Regions from separate parts of the Rhizobium sp. 05N430 genome, predicted to be linked through region 1. Evidence: predicted binding sites of a transcription regulator. Region 1 holds the regulator's gene; the other holds the start of a gene.
What was found. The regulator PhoB, encoded in region 1, activates phosphate uptake and scavenging genes when phosphate is short. The targets are predictions, from matches to a motif close to TGTCATNNANCTGTCAT.

Region 1 (4,050 bases):
CCGGCCGTGGAAGGCGCCTTCGAACGTGATGATATGGAAGCGCTCGGGATGGCCCTTCGAATACTGGTAGCGGCGTGCGGTCTTGATCGCGCATTCCAGGGCTTCCGCGCCTGAATTGGTGAAGAACACCTTGTCGGCGAAAGTCGCCTCCGTCAGCCGCCTGGCGAGCTTTTCCTGCCCGGGGATTTCATAGATGTTGGACAGGTGCCAGACCTTGTCGGCCTGTGCCTTCAGGGTATCCACGACATGCGGATTGCTGTGGCCGACCGAGGTCACCGCGACGCCGGCACCGAAATCCAGATATCGTTCGCCAGTTTCGGTGATCAGCCACACGCCTTCACCTCGCTCGAACCGCAATGGGGCACGAGAATAGGTATCATATAGCGGCGCGGCTTCAGCCATGGCGCGGTCTCCTGTCAGCGTTACGGGCAACCGGACTCCGGCTAAAAAACCAGGTCCGAAAAATTAAAAATGCCGCCTTTCGGCGGCGACTGGCACTATTTACTTTTCGCACTGCAATGTCAACAAAACTGCGGCTTTCGTGGCTTCTGAGAGACGCTCAAGCAATGTCGCGTTTTATCAACAGCTAATGTTGCAGAAATGACTCTCAGGGGAAGCAAGTTGGGGAAAACCCCGAATTCGATTCATCCGGATTCCTGCGACTCTTGTCACGGAGTCAGCCTCACACTAGGTTAAAACTCAATTACTAGACTGCATGCGGCGGAACTAGTCACCAAAATTAGTCAAGCGTTTCTTGTGCCGGATTCGTTCGGGGCAAACAGTGAGGGATTCTGCCTTCGCAACGCTTAAACGGCGGAGACACAGGGCATGAACTGGACAGACGAGCGGGTCGAGAAACTCAAGAAACTGTGGTCCGAAGGGCTGAGCGCGAGCCAGATCGCTGCCCAGCTTGGCGGCGTCAGCCGTAACGCCGTTATCGGCAAGGTTCACCGTCTGGCGCTGCCGGGCCGTGCGAAGGCCGGCGGCAACGCCACGGCTGCCCGCGCTCCCAAGCGTACGGCGGCAGCACCCCGCGCCCCAACCTACGCATCGCGTCTGGCGACGACCCGTACGGTCACCCGCCAGCAGGGCGCGACGATGCTGAAGGAAGAGATCGAGATCGACGTCATGGAGGAGATGGAATACCGTCCCGCCAAGAACGTGATCGTCCCGATTTCCCGCCGTCTCGGCCTGACGGAGCTCACCGAGCGCACCTGCAAGTGGCCGGTCGGCGATCCCTTGAAGGACGATTTCCACTTCTGCGGCTGCGAAAGCCCGGATTCTTCGCCTTACTGCACCTACCACCAGCGCCTGGCCTACCAGCCGGTCAACGAGCGCCGCAGGGCAGCGGCACGGGCAAACTGAGCCGGGTAAGCACAAACGAAAAACGGGCCTTACGGCCCGTTTTTTTGTGTCCCATACCTGAGAGCTTCAAGCTTCCATCGAATATCCAGCGCCGCGAACGGTGCGGATGACATCCTGCATGTTGGAGAAGTTCAGCGCCTTGCGCAGACGGCCGACATGGACATCGACGGTGCGCTCGTCGACATAGATGTCGTGACCCCAGACGCCATCCAGAAGCTGCGAGCGCGAGAAGACGCGGCCGGGAGAGGCCATCAGGAATTCCAGCAGGCGAAACTCGGTCGGTCCGAGACGGACTTCGCGGGTCTTGCGATGAACGCGGTGCGTCTCACGGTCGAGTTCGATATCGCCGCATTTCAGCACGGTCGAGAGAACTTCGGGCTTGGCGCGGCGCAGCATCGCCTTGACGCGAGCGACGAGCTCGGGCGTCGAGAACGGCTTGACGACATAGTCGTCGGCACCGGTCGAGAGGCCGCGAACGCGTTCGCTTTCCTCGCCGCGCGCCGTCAGCATGATGATCGGCAGACGCTCGGTCTCCGGGCGCATGCGCAGCCGACGGCAAAGCTCGATGCCTGATACGCCAGGCAGCATCCAATCAAGGATAAGAAGGTCCGGCGTCCGCTCCTGAAGGCGGATTTCCGCCTCATCGCCGCGCAGGATGGTGTCGACCTCGAAACCTTCGGCTTCGAGATTGTAACGAAGAAGCACGCTCAGTGCTTCTTCGTCTTCAACGACTGCAACTCTCGGGATCATTCTGTTCTGTCTCCTGAGGCCCGGTCCGGATATTATTCCGTGACCGCGCCGACGGTGTTGGCGGTGTCGTCCTTCGGACGCTCGCCCTCCGGCTGGGCGCCGGTCGCCATGTAGTAGATGGTTTCTGCGATGTTGGTGGCGTGGTCGCCGATGCGTTCGATGTTCTTGGCGCAGAACAGCAGATGCGTGCAGCTGGTGATGTTGCGCGGATCTTCCATCATGTAGGTCAGGAGCTCGCGGAACAGCGAGGTGTACATCGCGTCGATTTCCTCGTCGCGCTCGCGGATCGACTTCGCCTTGTCGGCGGCGCGCGTCGTGTAAACGTCGAGCACTTCCTTGAGCTGGACGAGCGCCAGTTCGGAGAGATGCTCCAGGCCGCGGCCGAGCTTGCGCGGAACGCCGGTGCTCTGCACGGCGATGACGCGCTTGGCGGTGTTCTTGCCGAGATCGCCGACGCGCTCGAGGTCGGCGGCGATGCGGATCGAACCCATGATCTCGCGCAGGTCCGACGCCATCGGCTGGCGGCGGGCGATGGTGACGATCGCCTTGTCGTTGATCTCGCGCTCGGCGTGATCGAGGATCACGTCGTCGGAGATGACCTTCTGCGCCAGTGCGCCATCGCCGTTGACCAGCGCGCGCACAGCGTCGGAGACCATCTGTTCCGCCAGGCCGCCCATTTCGGAAATGCGGCGGGTCAGGAACTTCAGATCTTCGTCATATGCAGAAAAGATATGTGTCGATGCCATGGGAAATGTCCTTGAGTGTCTCTATCGGAAGTCGTGACGCCAAAGATCAGCCGAAGCGGCCCATGATGTAGTCCTGGGTGCGCGGATCGTCCGGATTGGTGAACATCTTGTCGGTGTCGTTCTCCTCGACGAGGTTGCCGAGGTGGAACATGGCGGTGCGCTGCGAGACGCGGGCCGCCTGCTGCATGGAGTGCGTCACGATGACGATCGTGTAGCTTTCGCGCAGCTCGTGGATCAGCTCCTCGACCTTTGCCGTGGCGATCGGGTCGAGCGCCGAGCAGGGTTCGTCCATGAGGATGACTTCGGGGCTGACGGCGACGGCGCGGGCGATGCAGAGACGCTGCTGCTGACCGCCGGAGAGGCCGGTGCCGGATTCATGCACACGGTCCTTGACCTCGTTCCAGAGACCGGCGCGCTGCAGGCTGGTCTCGACGATCTGGTCCATGTCGGCTTTCGACTTGGCGAGACCGTGGATGCGCGGGCCGTAGGCGACGTTTTCATAGATCGTCTTCGGGAACGGGTTCGGCTTCTGGAACACCATGCCGACGCGGGCGCGAAGTTCGACGACGTCGATATCCGGATCGTAGATATCATCGCCATCGAGCGTGATCTTGCCGGTGACGCGGCAATTGTCGATCGTGTCATTCATACGGTTCAGGCTGCGCAGGAAGGTGGACTTGCCGCAGCCGGACGGACCGATGAGCGCAGTCACGGTGTTTTCGCGGATGTTCAGCTTGACGTCGAAAAGCGCACGTTTCTCGCCGTAATAGACCGAAACGTCCTGGCCGATCATCTTGTAAGGGATGCTGTTCATCTTCTGGTCCAGAGCCTTCTCAACTGCTGCTTCTGTCAACATGTTCATGGGTTTCTACTCCGTTTACCAGCGGCGCTCAAAGCGACGGCGCAAGAGGATGGCTCCGATGTTCATGACGATTAGGAACAGGAGCAGGACGATGATGGCACCCGAGGTACGCTCCACGAAGGCGCGTTCGGCTTCGTTGGCCCACATATAGACCTGGACCGGAAGTGCCGTGGACGGATCGAGCGGCGTGGTCGGCGCATTGGCAACGAAGGCGACCATGCCGATCAAGAGAAGCGGCGCGGTTTCGCCGAGCGCATGCGCCAGGCCGATGATGGTACCGGTCAGGATGCCCGGCATGGCAAGCGGCAGAACGTGGTGGAACACCAT
Region 2 (4,050 bases), on a different contig from region 1:
AGGCGGCCTCTATGCCGGCATTTGGGAAGCGACACCCGGCAAATGGCGGATCTCCTACGATGAGTGGGAATATTTCAACGTGCTGTCAGGCCATTCGATCGTCACCGAAGACGGCGGCGAACCGGTGCATCTCAAGGCTGGCGACCGCATGATCCTCAGACCCGGCTTCAACGGAACGTGGGAAGTCGTTGAAACGACTCGCAAGGATTATGTGATCAGGGTCTGAGTGCCGAACCTCAGCGCCTGAAACTCTCCGCGAAAGCGGGGGAGGAAATGCGGTTCAGGGTTTTGCGCAATTCTTCCGACGCTTCAGCGCCGAAGGCGTTTTCGAAACGGTCGCGTGCTTCGGCCCAGAGACGGTTGGCTTCTTCCCATTTTGCCCGTCCGGCCCCGGTCAGCGTCGCCCGTTTGACGCGCTTGTCCTTTTCATCGGGCACCAACTCCACCAGCCCGTCCCGGATCAGCGGCTTCAGCGTGTGCCCGAGAGCGGAGAGGTCCATCACCAGCCCGTCGGCCAGGAATTTCAGCGACGGCTTGTCGTTCATATGGATCTGCGTCAGCAGCCCGAACTGCGTGCCTCTCAGCCCGCTTGGCGCAAAGACCTCCTCATAGAGCTGCCCGAGCTGGCGGGTGGCGCGGCGAAGCGCGCTGTTGCTGCAAACGGTCCAGCTTTCGAAGCCCGGTATTTTTTCGTCCATCGTCGTTCTCCTGATCCGGTGTCACCGGATTGCTGCCGGCCGTCAATCGACTTCGATAATTTCTTCGGTGCGCTCTTGCGCAAGATGTCGTTGATCTCAATATAGTGGTATATGCCACTAATTACCAACGCATCGAAAAGGATTTCACGATGTCAACTTCCTCCCTTGGTACAGCTCTCGTTACCGGCGCCTCCTCGGGTATCGGCGCCACCTATGCCGATCGTCTCGCAAAGCGCGGATACGACCTGCTGCTGGTCGCCCGTGATGCAGCCCGTCTGAATGCCCTGGCTGAAAAGCTCAGCGCCGCTCACGGCATCAAGGCCGAGGTCCTGCAGGCGGATCTGACGAACAGGGAAGACGTGCGAAAGGTCGAGAAGCGTCTGCGTGAGGACGAGGCGATTACGCTGCTCGTCAACAATGCCGGTATCGGCCCTAAAGGCGCATTGCTCGAAGATGATATCGACTATCTCGAAACGATGATCGAGATCAACGTCGTGGCCGTCAATCGGCTGGGTGTTGCGGCTGCGCAGACCTTCGCGAAGCGCGGCAAGGGCGCCATCATCAACATTGCCTCGGTGGTCGCATTCCTCGCTGAACGCTTCCACGGCACTTACAATGCCAGCAAGGCCTTTGTGCTCAACCTGACCCAGTCGATCCATGCCGAAGCCAGCCCGAAGGGCGTCAAGGTTCAGGCTGTTCTTCCGGGCCTGACCCGAACGGAGATCTTCGAACGCGCTGGCGGCTCCGTTGATCAGCTGCCGCCGTCGATGGTGATGGACGTCACCGATCTCGTAGATGCGGCCCTTGCCGGTTTCGATCAGGGTGAACTCGTGACCATACCGTCGCTACCGGATCCGGCTGATTTCGAAGCGTTGAACGCCGCCCGCTATGCGCTCGGACCCAACCTCTCACACAACAAGCCGGCCAGCCGCTACGGCATCGCATAAGGCTCCGGTTTTTGCCGGGCTGCGTCAAACCAACGCAGTCCGACATTAACATTTTGTAATGTTTACAGAGCCTTACAGGTTAAATCCTTGATTTAGTGAACGAACAGTCCTGCACGCTATGTGGGGCATCGGCCGCCGACTTCGAACTGTCGCAGAACTGTCATCAAACTGTAATGTGCAGCGCCTAGCCCGCCTTTGCGACGGGAATTTCAGCGCCCTTTGCCAGTGGATACCCCCTCCATGGCGCCGGTCTCGTCGATTGTTCGTTCCATTCAGGGAAGAGACCATATGCTCACCAAGACACTTCTTTCGGCCTGCCTCGGCGCCGGCCTGGTTGCTGCGCTCGCAGTGTCCGCTTCCGCTGCCGATATTACCGGCGCCGGTTCGACCTTCGTCTATCCGGTTCTGTCCAAGTGGTCCGCGGACTACAACAAGCAGACCGGTGACAAGCTGAACTACCAGTCGATCGGCTCGGGCGGTGGTATCGCCCAGATCAAGGCTGCGACCGTCGATTTCGGCGCGTCCGACGCCCCGATGAAGCCTGAAGACCTCAGCGCTGGCGGCTTCGGCCAGTTCCCGGTCGTCGTCGGCGGCATCGTTCCCGTTATCAACGTCAAGGGGATCAAATCGGGCGAGCTAAAGCTCTCCGGCAAGGTTCTCGCCGACATCTACCTCGGCAACATCACCAAGTGGAACGACAAGGCGATCGCCGACCTGAACCCGGGCCTCAAGCTGCCCGATAGCCAGATCGCCGTCGTTCACCGCTCGGACGGTTCGGGCACTTCGTTCAACTGGACGAACTTCTTCTCCAAGGTCAACCCGGACTGGAAGTCCAAGGTTGGTGAAGGCACTGCCGTCAACTGGCCGGTCGGCATCGGCGGCAAGGGCAACGAAGGCGTCGCTGCCTACGTCACCCGCGTCAAGGATTCGATCGGTTACGTCGAATACGCCTATGCCCTGCAGAACAAGCTGCCCTTCGTTCTCGTTCAGAACGCCTCCGGTCAGTATCCGAAGCCGAATGCAGATAGCTTCTCGGCTGCTGCTGCCAGCGCCGAATGGGGCAAGGCTCAGGACTTCTACCTGATCATGACCAACGCTCCGGGCGAAAAGGCCTGGCCGATCACCGCCACCACCTGGGCGATCATGTACAAGGAGCCGAAGGATGCCGCGCGCTCCAAGGCTGCCTTCGCCTTCTTCAAGTGGGCACTCGAGAACGGTCAGAAGGAAGCTTCTTCCCTCGACTACGTTCCGCTTCCGGCCACGCTGGTGAAGCAGATCGAAGACTACTGGACGGCCTCCTTCAAGGGCTAAGTCCTGGAAATGCCGGGGCAGGGAGCATTCGCTTTCTGCCCCGTTTGCTTTGACGCCCCCTCAAAAGCAAGTCGAGTATCGATATGAGTGAAGCACTGGCATCGCTGCCGGCCGTCGTGCCGGATGTGAAGCGCCGCGACGGCGCCAACGGCGACCGCATTTTCCATTGGATCGTGATGGGCTGCGGCCTGTTCGTTCTCGCCGCACTCCTGGCGGCGGCAATCTCCATGGCATGGGGCGGTCTTCTCGCCTTCCGCACCTTCGGTTTCGGCTTCATCACCGGCACCGAATGGGATCCCGTTGCTCAGCATTTCGCCGGTCTGGTGCCGATCTACGGCACGCTGGTGACCTCCGCGCTCGCCATGCTGATCGGCGTTCCCGTCAGTCTCGGCATTGCCGTCTTCGTCACCGAAGTGGCGCCGCGCTGGCTGCGCGGACCGATCGGCGGCGCGATCGAGTTGCTGGCCGGCATTCCCTCGATCATCTACGGCATGTGGGGCCTCTTCACTTTCGCGCCCTTCATGTCGGATTACGTCCAGCCGGCGCTGATCGACTGGCTGGGACCGATCCCAGGCATCGGCCTGCTGTTCTCAGGCGCCCCCATGGGCATCGGCATGCTGACCTCGGGCATCGTGCTGGCGATAATGATCATCCCCTACATCTCCTCGGTCATGCGCGACGTCTTCCTGGTCGTCCCGGCGCAGCTGAAGGAATCGGCCTATGCGCTGGGTTCGACCCGCTGGGAAGTGGTGCGCGACATCGTCATCCCGCATACCCGCACTGCCGTCGTTGGCGGTATCTTCCTCGGCCTCGGCCGTGCGCTCGGCGAAACGATGGCCGTCACCTTCGTGCTTGGGAATACCCACAATATCGCCGTCTCGCTGATGGAGCCCGGCAACTCGATTGCCGCCGCCATCGCCAACGAGTTCACCGAAGCCGATACCGACATCTATCTGTCGTCGCTGATCGCGCTCGGCTTCATCCTCTTCGTCGTGACCTTCATCGTCCTTGCCGCCGCTAAGCTCATGCTGCTGCGCATGGCAAAGCAGAGAGGCGAATAAGATGGCCGGTTCCAATTCCATCTATCGCAGCCG

Region 2: a site for PhoB is predicted at 1,804-1,820, ahead of pstS (phosphate ABC transporter substrate-binding protein PstS). Genes of this name have one in related genera too.

The regions. Positions count from the first base shown of each region.
Region 1 covers NZ_JBFTMO010000003.1:508,099-512,148, forward strand. The annotation lists gene AC1DJO_RS09940 (acetylornithine transaminase) at 1-402, opposite strand, end outside; gene AC1DJO_RS09945 (GcrA family cell cycle regulator) at 829-1,365, shown strand; gene phoB (phosphate regulon transcriptional regulator PhoB) at 1,432-2,115, opposite strand; gene phoU (phosphate signaling complex protein PhoU) at 2,148-2,861, opposite strand; gene pstB (phosphate ABC transporter ATP-binding protein PstB) at 2,908-3,723, opposite strand; gene pstA (phosphate ABC transporter permease PstA) at 3,739-4,050, opposite strand, start outside.
Region 2 covers NZ_JBFTMO010000014.1:28,403-32,452, forward strand. The annotation lists gene AC1DJO_RS23350 (cupin domain-containing protein) at 1-226, shown strand, start outside; gene AC1DJO_RS23355 (MarR family winged helix-turn-helix transcriptional regulator) at 237-698, opposite strand; gene AC1DJO_RS23360 (SDR family NAD(P)-dependent oxidoreductase) at 848-1,645, shown strand; gene pstS (phosphate ABC transporter substrate-binding protein PstS) at 1,934-2,956, shown strand; gene pstC (phosphate ABC transporter permease subunit PstC) at 3,040-4,017, shown strand; gene pstA (phosphate ABC transporter permease PstA) at 4,019-4,050, shown strand, end outside.